2 regions of the Caballeronia sp. INML1 genome follow, and region 1 is predicted to be linked to the other one. Evidence: predicted binding sites of a transcription regulator. Region 1 holds the regulator's gene; the other holds the start of a gene.

Region 1 (5,713 bases):
CCTGGTCATGCGTGACGAAGAGTGTCGAGATATGCAGATCGTCGTGCAGGCGGCGCAACCAGCTGCGCAGTTCCTTGCGCACTTTCGCGTCGAGCGCCCCGAACGGCTCGTCGAGCAGGAGCACTTTCGGCTCGACGGCGAGCGCGCGTGCGAGCGCGATGCGCTGCCGCTGTCCGCCCGACAGCTCGGACGGAAAACGTTCGGCGAGCCAGTCGAGCTGCACGAGCTTCAGCAGTTCATGCACTTTCTCGCGGATCGCGGCTTCGCTCGGACGCTCGCGGCGCGGCTTCACACGCAGGCCGAACGCGACGTTCTCGAACACCGTCATGTGCCTGAAGAGCGCGTAATGCTGGAACACGAAGCCGACTTGCCGCTCGCGCGCGCCGACTGCCGCGACGTCCTCTCCATGCAGCACGACTTGTCCCGCATCGGCGAACTCGAGGCCTGCGATGACCCGCAGCAGCGTGGTCTTGCCGCAGCCGGAAGGCCCGAGCAGCGCGACCAGTTCGCCTGCAGGAAAATCCAGCGTGACGTTGTCGAGCGCGGTGAAATCGCCGAAGCGTTTTTGCAGATTGCGAACGATGATGCTCATGATGTTGTCGGCCTCTTCAATGCTGTGCGGGTTTCCGGGCTTCGCTGACGGCTTGCGACATGCGCCGCTCCGCGAGGAGCTTGAGCGCGAGCGTGACGAGCGCGAGCAGCGCGAGCAGCGACGCCACCGCGAACGCGGCCGAGAAGTTGTATTCGTTATAGAGAATTTCGACGTGCAGCGGCATCGTGTCGGTCTGGCCGCGGATGTGGCCCGACACGACCGATACCGCGCCGAACTCGCCCATCGCGCGGGCGTTGCAGAGGATCACGCCGTAGAGCAGGCCCCACTTCACGTTGGGCAGCGTCACGCGCCTGAAGATCTGCCAGCCCGATGCACCGAGCACGTGCGCCGCTTCCTCTTCGTCGTTGCCCTGCGCCTGCATCAGCGGAATCAGCTCGCGGGCGACGAACGGGAACGTCACGAAGATGGTCGCGAGCACGATGCCCGGCACCGCGAAGATGATCTGCACGTCATGCGCGGCGAGCCACGGGCCGAACCAGCCCTGCGCGCCGAAGATCAGTACGTAAATGAGACCCGAGATCACCGGCGAGACCGAGAACGGCAAATCGATGAGCGTGGTCAAGAGCGCCTTGCCGCGGAAGTCGAACTTCGCGATCGCCCACGACGCCGCCAGTCCGAACACGACATTCAGCGGCACGGCGATCGCGGCGGTGACCAGCGTGAGCTTGATCGCGGACCACGCATCCGGATCCTTCAGCGACTCGAAGTAATAGTCGATGCCTTTCGCGAATGCCTGCACGAACACCGCGACGAGCGGGACCACGAGAAAGAGCGCAAGAAACACGAGCGCGATGCCCGTGAGCAGCCAGCGCACGGCACGCGGCTCGGTGACGGGGTTGAGGCTGTGCTTGCGCACGCGCACGGGTGCGTGCACCGGAAGCGCCTTGCTATCGGGCGTGCTCATGCGTGACCTCCGCCCGGATGTCCGACGTGCAGCGAAGGGCCGGCCGCGACGGCAGGCGCCGCGCCCGTCCTGCTCGTGCGCCGCTGCAGGAACCACTGCAGCGTATTGATGAAGAGCAGCATCAGGAACGACACGCACAGCATCACGACGGCGAGCGCGGTCGCGCCGGCATAGTCGTACTGTTCGAGCTTCGTGATGATGAGCAGCGACGTGATCTCGGATTTCATCGGCACATTGCCCGCGATGAAGATCACCGAGCCGTACTCGCCGAGTGCGCGCGCGAACGCGAGCGCGAAACCCGTCAGTAGCGCGGGAAAGACCGAAGGCAGCACGACGCGGCGAAACGTCAGCCAGCGCGTCGCGCCAAGGCACGCGGCGGCCTCTTCCTGCTCCCGTTCGAATTCTTCCAGCACGGGCTGAACCGTGCGCACGACGAAAGGCAAGCCGATGAACGTCAGCGCGACGAGCACGCCCAGCGGCGTGAAGGCGACCTTGATGCCGAGCGGCGCGAGATATTGCCCGATCCAGCCGTTGCCCGCATAGACCGCGGCGAGCGAGATGCCCGCGACGGAAGTCGGCAGCGCAAACGGCAGATCGACGATCGCATCGACGATGCGCTTGAACGGAAACGTGTAGCGCACAAGCACCCACGCGACGAGAAAGCCGAACACCGCGTTGATGAGTGCGCCGCCGAGCGCCGCGCTGAACGTGAGCCGATACGACGCGAGCACGCGCGGCGAGGTCACTGCGCGTACGAACTGCGCCCAGTCGAGCGTCGCCGTCTTCGCGAAGGTGGCGGCGAGCGGAATCAGCACCACGAGGCTCAAGTACGCCACCGTGATGCCGAGCGTCAGGCCGAACCCGGGAAGCGCGCTCGGCTTCTTGAATGTGAGGGTCGTCATCCTTGATTGATCCTTTTTTGCGCCGGGGTGAGGCGCGTTGCTGCTTCGGGCGCGCGGCGTCATGGATGCGCCGCGTCGCCCGCTTCTTCTGTTACTGCGGTTGATAGATCGAATCGAACACGCCGCCGTCCGCGAAATGCGTCTTCTGCGCCTTGGTCCAGCCGCCGAACGTGTCGTCGATGGTGTAGAGCTTCAGCTTCGGAAACTGCTTGGTGAGTTCGGCGGGCACCTTGTCCGAGCGCGGCCGATAAAAGTTGCGTGCGGCGATCTGCTGTCCTTCGTCGCTATACAGGTACTTGAGATAGGCATCGGCGAGCTTGCGCGTGCCGTGCTTGTCGACGACCTTGTCGACCACCGCGACCGGCGGTTCCGCGAGGATGCTCACCGTCGGCACGACGATCTCGAACTTGTCGGTGCCGAACTCTTTCACCGAAAGGAACGCTTCGTTTTCCCACGCGATCAGCACGTCGCCCTGGCCGCGCTGCACGAAGCTCGTCGTGGCGCCGCGCGCGCCGGAATCGAGCACGCCGGCATTCTTATAGAGCTTCGTCACGAAATCTTTCGCGGTCTGCTCGTTGCCGCCCGGCTTGTGCTGCGCATACGCCCACGCCGCGAGGTAATTCCAGCGCGCGCCGCCCGAGGTCTTGGGGTTCGGCGTGACGATCGACACGCCGGGCTTCGTCAGATCGTCCCAGTCCTTGATGTGCTTCGGATTGCCTTTGCGCACGAGGAACACGATCGTCGACGTGTACGGCGACGCGTTGTCCGGCAGGCGCTTTTGCCAATCCGCGCCGACGAGTCCCTTGGAGGCGAGCGCATCGATGTCGTAAGCGAGCGCGAGCGTGACGACGTCGGCCTGCAGACCGTCGAGCACCGCGCGAGCCTGTCCGCCCGAGCCGCCGTGCGATTGCTTGAAGGTCACCGTCTCGCCGGTATCGGCCTTCCACTTTTTCGCGAACGCCTGATTGAAGTCCTGATACAGCTCGCGGGTCGGGTCGTATGAGACGTTCAGAAACGACGTCTGCGCGAAGGCCGACGCGGCCATCCCAACGCCCGCCGCCGTCAGCGCCGCCGCCGCGACCAGGCGCCGCGCGCCTTTGCCCAATCCCAGTCTGATGCTTTGCATTCCCCGTTCTCCGTCTTATCGAATTGACGGAATCAGTCTATCGAGGCGTCTATATGATTAGAAATAATCGTTATTCACTTTTTTATACGTAAAACTGCTAAGAACGATATTCCTGGATGGAAAAAGCGATCGCGGCCGCTAAGCGTGCGCGCGGCAGCCGCAGACGGGCGAACTTAAAGTAAAGCTTGAAAAGCGCGAAATACTGTATAAAAATACAGTCATCTGTCCATCCATACAGTGCACCAAGGGCCCGAGCCAGTGACCAAGACATCAAAACTTACCGCGCGGCAGCAGCAGGTGTTCGAACTGATCCAGCGCGCGATCGACCGCACGGGCTTTCCGCCGACGCGCGCCGAGATTGCGGCGGAACTCGGCTTCAGCTCGGCGAATTCCGCGGAGGAGCACTTGCGGGCGCTGGCGCGCAAGGGCGTGATCGAACTCGCGGCGGGCTCGTCGCGCGGCATCAGGCTGCTCGGCGATGCCTCGCGCTCCGATCGTTCGGAGGACATGCCCCATCAATTCACGCTGCCGCATCAGAGCATCATGCAGCTGTCGCTGCCGCTCGTCGGGCGTGTCGCGGCCGGGAGTCCGATCCTCGCGCAGGAACACATCTCGCAGCATTACGCCTGCGACCCCGCGCTCTTTTCCAGCCGGCCGGACTATCTGCTGAAAGTGCGCGGCCTCTCGATGCGCGACGCCGGCATCCTCGACGGCGACTTGCTGGCCGTGCAGAAGCGCACCGAAGCGAAAGACGGACAGATCGTGGTCGCGCGTCTCGGCGACGACGTGACGGTCAAACGCTGGAAACGCCGTCCGGACGGCGTCGAGCTCATCGCCGAAAACCCGGACTACGAGAATATTTTCGTGCGCTCCGGCAGCAGCGATTTCGCGCTGGAAGGCATCGCGGTCGGGCTGATTCGTTCAGGCGAGTTCTGAGGTCTCCGCGCGACATGGGCGGGAAGCGAAAGTCGGAGGCAAATCATTCGCTCACTTTCGCAACGGGACAAGAAATGTCTCATTGACATCGCAAGATAGCCTCACCAACCGCTTTCGACGTTCAGTCGAGCCGGTTCAAACATAACAAGCATGACGGCCGCCGTGCGCGGTGCGCCGCGGTGCGTCCTATCGTCTGGAGAGTCATCATGGAACGTTTTGCCCGGCTGCTGCCCTTCCGTCAATTCGGCCGCCTGCGCCATCTGCGCGCGCTGATCGCCTGCGGCATGCCGCGCGCCGAAACTACGTCGGATCTCTTCGACGAAATGCCCGCGCTGCCGTCCCAGCAGCCGGCTTTCGCGCGCGTGTCGTTGAACAGCACAGTGCATGCGGAGCCGGAACAGCGCGCGCCGGTGCGTGTCTATCGCGGCCAGTCACGCGTGATTCTGGTAGGCAAGATCGACGAAGTGTCGCGCATGATCGACCGTTGCATCGCGGAGGAAAACGCGGGGCTCACCGGCGGCATCCTCGCCTGAAACGAGGCGCACCGCCCGCAGAATGTGAATTAACGGGATTTATCACGCGCCTGCGAGGTCAATTTCAGATTCACGTTTTGCAGAGAGGCTTCGCCGTCGCATGTCCCGCACTAGCCGCTCCGTCGCCGCCGCAGTCGTCGTCCTGATTCTCGCCGCGGCGCTCGCTTTTATCTATGCGTCGCCTTACATCGCGCTGAACCGCGTAAAACGCGCAGCCGATGCGCGCGATGCGCAGACCGTCAACGAGTACGTCGATTTTCCCGCGCTGCGCGCGAGCCTCAAGGAGCAGGTCGGCGCGCTGCTCACGCGCCGCGTCGATATACAAAAGAGCGGCAATCCGCTCGCGATCATCGGGGCGATGATCGGCGCAGCGCTCGTCGGTCCTCTGGTGGACTCCTATGCGACACCGGACGGCGTCGCGGCGATTCTGAACGGCATTCCGCCGCGCGGCGATCCGGGCGAGCAGCCGCCGCCGGCCGGGAGCGGCTCATCGGCGGCGCACCCGGACGCGCCGGCCCCCGGCGTCACGACCGCGCAGCAGACACCGAAGGTGCCGCCCCAGACCACGGCCGGTTATCGAAGCCTGAACACGTTCGTCGTCACGTATCAGCACGGCGCCGGAGATGCGCGTTACTCGGCGATCTTCCATCGCTACGGCCTCATGACATGGAAGCTCGTCGCGGTCGATCTCAACGGGTG
Region 2 (5,713 bases), on a different contig from region 1:
GAGATAAACGATCAGATTGCGTTCGCCCTGACTCTTCAGTGCCGTGACCGGCTCGCGCTGCGTCATGCGATAGCCGAGTTCCTGCGCGGCGCGCAGCACCTTGTCGCGCGTGGTGTCGGAAAACTTCGCGCCGCTTGCGTTGTTGAGCACGAGCGAGACCGTCGATTGCGACACTCCGGTGAGCTTCGCGATGTCGGTCATCGTCGGGCGGCGTTGCGTGGATTTTTTCATCGTGTGCGCTGCGTGCGGCGTCTGGACCCTGCGCGGACGACGTCGCGCGGGACGGAAAAACTTGCCATTAATATTAGTGATGAACGACGCGGAAAGCACGTGTTTATTGGGCATTTCAGATCAGGGTTTTCACCGGTTATGACTAATAATATTGACGAACGAATTACACGCGTGCGATTCTGTTCTCACACTCGCAATGAGGAGATTGCGCATGCGCAAATACGACGAGACCACGCGAGACGCGTTCGCCGAAGCGTTCGAACGAGACGGCTTTCTGCTTCTGCGCGACCATTTCCCGCGTGCGGCGCTCGAAGCCTGGAGGGATGCGTTCGCGCCGCTTCTGCAACCGCACGTCGATGCGGCACGCGAAGCATCGACGAGCGGGAATCGCGGACCGGGCCGCTACTACGTCACGCTGCCGTTCGAAGGCGTGTTCGCGGATCCCTCGATCTTTTGCGATGAAGACATCGTCGGCATCGTCGAGCGAGTGGCCGGGCGCGATCCGGTAATGTGCCAACTCGCCACCGATACGCCCGTAGCCGGCTCCGAGTACCAGGACTGGCATCGCGATACACCGCCGCTTTTCGACGACGCACCCGAGACGCCTTCATTCCAGCTTGCGGTGAATTTCCCGCTCGTCGATGTCGATGCGCGCAACGGCCCGCTGGAAACGACGCGCGGCACGCATCGCATGTCGCGGGACGAAGCGCTGGCGGGCCTCGAAGCAGGGCGCTTCGCTGCCGAGCAAGTGCCGATGAAAGTCGGCGACGTGATGATTCGCGATGTTCGCGGGCTGCATCGCGGCACGCCGAATCTGAGCGGCGATCCACGTCCGATGGTGGTGATCGGCTACAGCCGCGCGTGGTACTTCCGGCCCGAGGTGCATATCGACGTGCCGCGCGACGTGTTCGCCGAACTGCCTGCGCGAGCGCGGCGTCTGTTGCGCTTCAATCCCTTGGTCGAGAAGACGGCGCGCACCTTCGACGAAAGCTACCGGCAGTTCGCGTATTGAGCGCCGCGCCGTCGGATACGCTCGTCGAGCTGCGTCACGGCACCCGGCGCGTACTGCTCGCGCCGCACGTGGGCGGATCGATCGCGGCCTTCGACGAAACACGCGATGGCCGTTCGATCGACTGGCTGCGTCCCGCGACGCCTGCCGCGCTCGACGCGCGCGATCCGCTCGGCATGGCGAGCTTTCCGCTCCTGCCGTATTGCAACCGCATCCGAGATGCGCGTTTCAGTTTCGGCGGTGCGATCGTCGATCTGTCCGGCGACGGCAATGCCTTCGCTCATGCGCTTCATGGCAACGCATGGCGCTTGCCGTGGAAAGTGGTCGAGGGGTCGAACTCGCGCGCGCGTTTGCATTTTTTGCACGCGCCTTCGGGTGCAGCGGGGCATCACTGGCCGTTCGCGTATGAAGCGACTCAGGACATCGTGCTCGATGCACACACGCTAACCGTCACGATCTGCGCGCGCAACCTGTCCGATCGGCCGATGCCCTTCGGCATGGGGCATCACCCATACTATCCGCGCACGCGAAACACACGCGTTCACGCACGCGTCGCCGCGATGTGGCATAGCACGCCGGATCTGCTGCCGACGCACGCGGGCGCGCATCCGTGCGTCGATGCGATGGCGTCGAAAGAAGGCATGTGCCCGGATGCGTTCGATCTCGACAACAACTTCGCGGGCTGGTCGCGTACGGCGACAATCGCGTGGCCGGACGAAGGGCGCGCGATCACGTTGAGCGCCGAGGCGCCGTTCGATCACATGGTGGTGTACGCGCCGGCGTCGCATCCCGATTTGCTCTGCGTGGAGCCGGTGAGCAACGTGGCGGATTGGGTCAATCTCCATGTCGATCACGCGATGAAGGGCGGCGCGGTGTTGAAGCCGGGCGAGTCGGTCACCGCGTCATTCGCGTGGACGACTCGCTTCGGGTAGAACTCCGCTCGCTTACTGACCGAAGAAGATGTCGCAGCGCGGCGTCGCGGCGCAGCCGGTCTGAGCGCGCCCGCTCGCGGATGCGCCTGCGCCGGCGGTCATGCCGCCGTAAGCGGCGTCATCGGCCTGGGCCGCGGGCATGGCGGCCGTCTGCTGCTCCGGCGCGGCCTGCGACATGTACATCGGGCGCATCGTCTGAACGAGTTGCTGCGCATCGGCGGGCATGCCCTCGGCATGTGCCGCACCGATGCCGCCGACGTTGGCGACGACCGCGCATGCGGCCATCATCGCGAAAAGTGTTGGACTGACTTTGGACTTCATGCTCCAGCTCCTTGAACGAAATGCACAAGCAGCCGGGAACACGATTCTCGGACTCCTTGCCGCTTTGTCGATGGATGGGTTCGAGCGCAACGGCCAATGGCAAAAGATGCGCTACCCGGCGCGACGAAAGAAGACGCGTCGAGTGCAACGCATGGCGCTCAGTGGCTACGTTACGGCGATGAAGGAGCGGGAGAAATCCCTATTTGGTAGGGATGCTTCGGTAGGGTGCTGAAGAACATCAAAAACGCGCTCGGGCAAGCAAGTAGCCCGAGCGCGTTGAAGCAACGACTTCCAAACGCTTAGTATGACTTGGCAGCGCCGCCGCTCGACGTACCCGAGTCGGAACTGCTCTTCTTGTTCTTGTGCATCTTGCTGCTTTGGGACGAGTCCATTGTGTTTGCGCCCGATGCGCCCGAGGTCGTGCCCGTCACACCGTTGGCGTTGGGCGTGCTCATCCCGGTTCCGCCTTGACCCGCTCCGTTGCCACCCGCCGTGCCGCCACCTGCGCCGCCGCCCGCGCCTTGCGCGAACGCCGCGCCCGACAGACTCAGAATCATGGCCGAAACAAGCAGACTTCTCTTTGCGTTTTTCATGGTTTCCTCCCGTTGATCGATGGTCTCGATACGCTCCGCCTCGCAGAATGCTGCAGCGTCGCCGTTTGACTTGCGCAATCGCCGTGCCGCCCGCGAGCGCGCGGCAATGGCGGTGCATCAGACCATGCTGCGGGAAACGACGCGATCGTTACGCAAGCGCCTCGTCACACCATTCGATGGCCCACGCGCGCGCGCAATGCACGGCATCGGATTCGGTCGCGAACGCATCGAGTTCGCCGGATTCGAAAACTTCCACGTGCGCCGCGTGTTCGTCCGGCAGATGCGTGATCTTCGCGTGAGCGTAGTAGCTGCCGTCCTGGTCGTGACGCGCGGTGCAATCGATATGGAAAGTCTTGTAGTCGAATCGCATAAAAAAGGCTCCGGGAAATGTGTTTCGCGGGCAGGCGCGAAGCGTGCGCAAGCGTATTTGCGTTTGACTCCTCACCTCTCGTGACATACTGTATATACATACAGTATCATATGCAAGATGGACCTTTCCGAAAAGCTCGAAATCCTTGCGGACGCCGCCAAGTACGATGCTTCATGCGCGAGCGGCGGCGCGCCGAAACGTGAGTCGCGCGGCATCGACGGTCTCGGCGCCAGCACCGGTTCGGGCATCTGCCACAGCTTCACGCCTGACGGCCGCTGCGTGTCGCTGCTCAAGATTTTATTGACGAACTTTTGTCTTTACGATTGCCGCTATTGCATCAACCGGCGGTCCAGCAATGTGCCGCGCGCCCGTTTCACGCCGGAGGAAGTCGTCAGCCTGACGCTCGACTTCTATCGCCGAAATTACATCGACGGACTGTTCCTGAGCTCCGGCGTGATTCGTTCTTCGAACTACACGATGGAGCAACTCGTCCTCGTCGCGAAGACGCTGCGCGAGAAGCATCACTTTCGCGGCTATATCCATCTGAAGACGATTCCCGATGCCGACCCGGAGATCATCGCGCAAGCGGGACGCCACGCCGACCGCCTGAGCGTGAACATCGAGTTGCCGACCGAAATCAGCCTCGAGCGTCTCGCGCCCGAAAAAAGCGGCCGCACGATCAGGCTGGCGATGGGCAACATTCGCGTCGCGCGGGAGGAGTCGGAAGTCGAGCCGCGTGCGCCGCGTTTCGCGCCGGCGGGGCAGAGCACGCAAATGATCGTCGGCGCCGACGAAACCGACGATCGCACGATCCTCGGCACCGCTGAGACGCTATACGGCTCATATCAGTTGAAGCGCGTGTATTACTCGGCGTTCAGCCCGATTCCCGACAGCCCGTCGGGGGTGCCGTCGCAAGCGCCGCCGCTCCTGCGCGAGCATCGCCTGTATCAGGCGGACTTTCTGATGCGCGGCTATGGATTCGGCGCCGCCGAACTGCTCGGCGATGCCGGCAATCTGCCGCTCGATGTCGACCCGAAGCTCGCGTGGGCGCTCGCGCATCGCGACCGCTTTCCCGTCGATCTGAATGCCGCGCCCGCGCGCATGATTGCGCGTGTGCCCGGCATCGGCATGCGCAATGCGAAGCGCATCGTCGAGCTGCGGCGTGCGCGGCGCGTGCGTTATCAGGATCTCGTGAAGTTGCGCTGCGGCATGGACAAGGTGAAGCCTTTCGTCGTGACGGCGGATTACCGGCCGCCGCTTGCCGAGTCGCCGTCCGAAAATCTTCGGCGCGCGCTGGCCACCGGTCCCGTGCAGCTTTCGCTGATCTGATGCACGTCATCGTCATCGACGACGATTTCGACGCATGGCGCGTCGCCGCGCTCGATGCGCTCGCGCAAGGACTCACGCCCGAAGCGATCGACTGGCGCACGCCGGAGGCGCAGCCGGCGCTGTTCAGCGAACCGGCGCCCGCGGCCAACGCAGCTCACGGGCCGCAAATCCGCGTGTCACGCGAACTCGCGTCGCTTTTGAAGGACGCCGCGCATTTCCGCGATGCCCGCCGCTGGAGCTTCCTCTATCGCGTTCTCTGGCGCTGGGCGCAAGGCGACCGCGCAGTTGCGTCGCCCGCCGATGAAGACGGCGCGCGCCTCTACAGGATGGCGAAGGCGGTGCGCCGGGCGCAGCACGACATGATCGCGTACGTGCGCTTCCGGCAGCGCGAGGCATCGCTCGGCGCCCCCGAATATGTGGCGTGGTACGAGCCCGGCCACGACGTCCTCGCCTGGGGCGCGGAGCATTTCGCGGCACGCATGGGACGCTCGACGTGGCTCATCGCGACGCCCGACGGCGCCGCGATGTTCGACGGCGAGCGCCTGCAACTGGAACGCCGCCCCGCGCTCGCATCGGATCATGCGAGCGATACGCCCGACGCGGCCGAAGCGCTCTGGATGACCTACTACCGCAGCATCTTCAATCCCGCGCGCCTGAACGAATCCGCACTCGAACAGCACATGCCGGTGCGTTTCTGGAAAGGGCTGCCGGAAGGTGCGCTGATTCCGCAACTCGTGAGCGCTGCGCGCGGCGGCGCACGTCGCGTCGCGCAGGCGCAGCGCGTCGGCGCGCTCGGCGGCAAGGCGGTGCAGGTACAGGCGCGGGACGCACAACCCGAACGCGACGCGCCCACGTCGCTCGACACGTGCCGCCGCTGCGATCTGTGGCGCAACGCGACGCAGGCGGTGCGCGGCGCGGGCCCGGCCGA

Evidence for each region. Region 1 encodes LexA, which represses DNA repair genes until DNA is damaged. Its sites were predicted from a motif close to ACTGTATNNNNATACAGT; they were not measured.
Region 2: NCR38_RS26490 (putative DNA modification/repair radical SAM protein) is a predicted target of LexA. The motif match lies at 3,544-3,561, and genes of this name have one in related genera.

Annotation. Positions count from the first base shown of each region.
Region 1 is NZ_JALQDT010000015.1:6,059-11,771, reverse strand. It holds gene NCR38_RS06150 (sulfate/molybdate ABC transporter ATP-binding protein) at 1-592, opposite strand, end outside; gene cysW (sulfate ABC transporter permease subunit CysW) at 609-1,517, opposite strand; gene cysT (sulfate ABC transporter permease subunit CysT) at 1,514-2,419, opposite strand; gene NCR38_RS06135 (sulfate ABC transporter substrate-binding protein) at 2,511-3,545, opposite strand; gene lexA (transcriptional repressor LexA) at 3,804-4,481, shown strand; gene NCR38_RS06125 (hypothetical protein) at 4,688-5,014, shown strand; gene NCR38_RS06120 (DUF2939 domain-containing protein) at 5,115-5,713, shown strand, end outside.
Region 2 is NZ_JALQDT010000065.1:23,930-29,642, forward strand. It holds gene NCR38_RS26460 (LacI family DNA-binding transcriptional regulator) at 1-231, opposite strand, end outside; gene NCR38_RS26465 (phytanoyl-CoA dioxygenase family protein) at 443-1,243, shown strand; gene NCR38_RS26470 (aldose 1-epimerase) at 1,240-2,172, shown strand; gene NCR38_RS26475 (hypothetical protein) at 2,185-2,493, opposite strand; gene NCR38_RS26480 (hypothetical protein) at 2,793-3,086, opposite strand; gene NCR38_RS26485 (hypothetical protein) at 3,235-3,456, opposite strand; gene NCR38_RS26490 (putative DNA modification/repair radical SAM protein) at 3,574-4,785, shown strand; gene NCR38_RS26495 (UdgX family uracil-DNA binding protein) at 4,785-5,713, shown strand, end outside.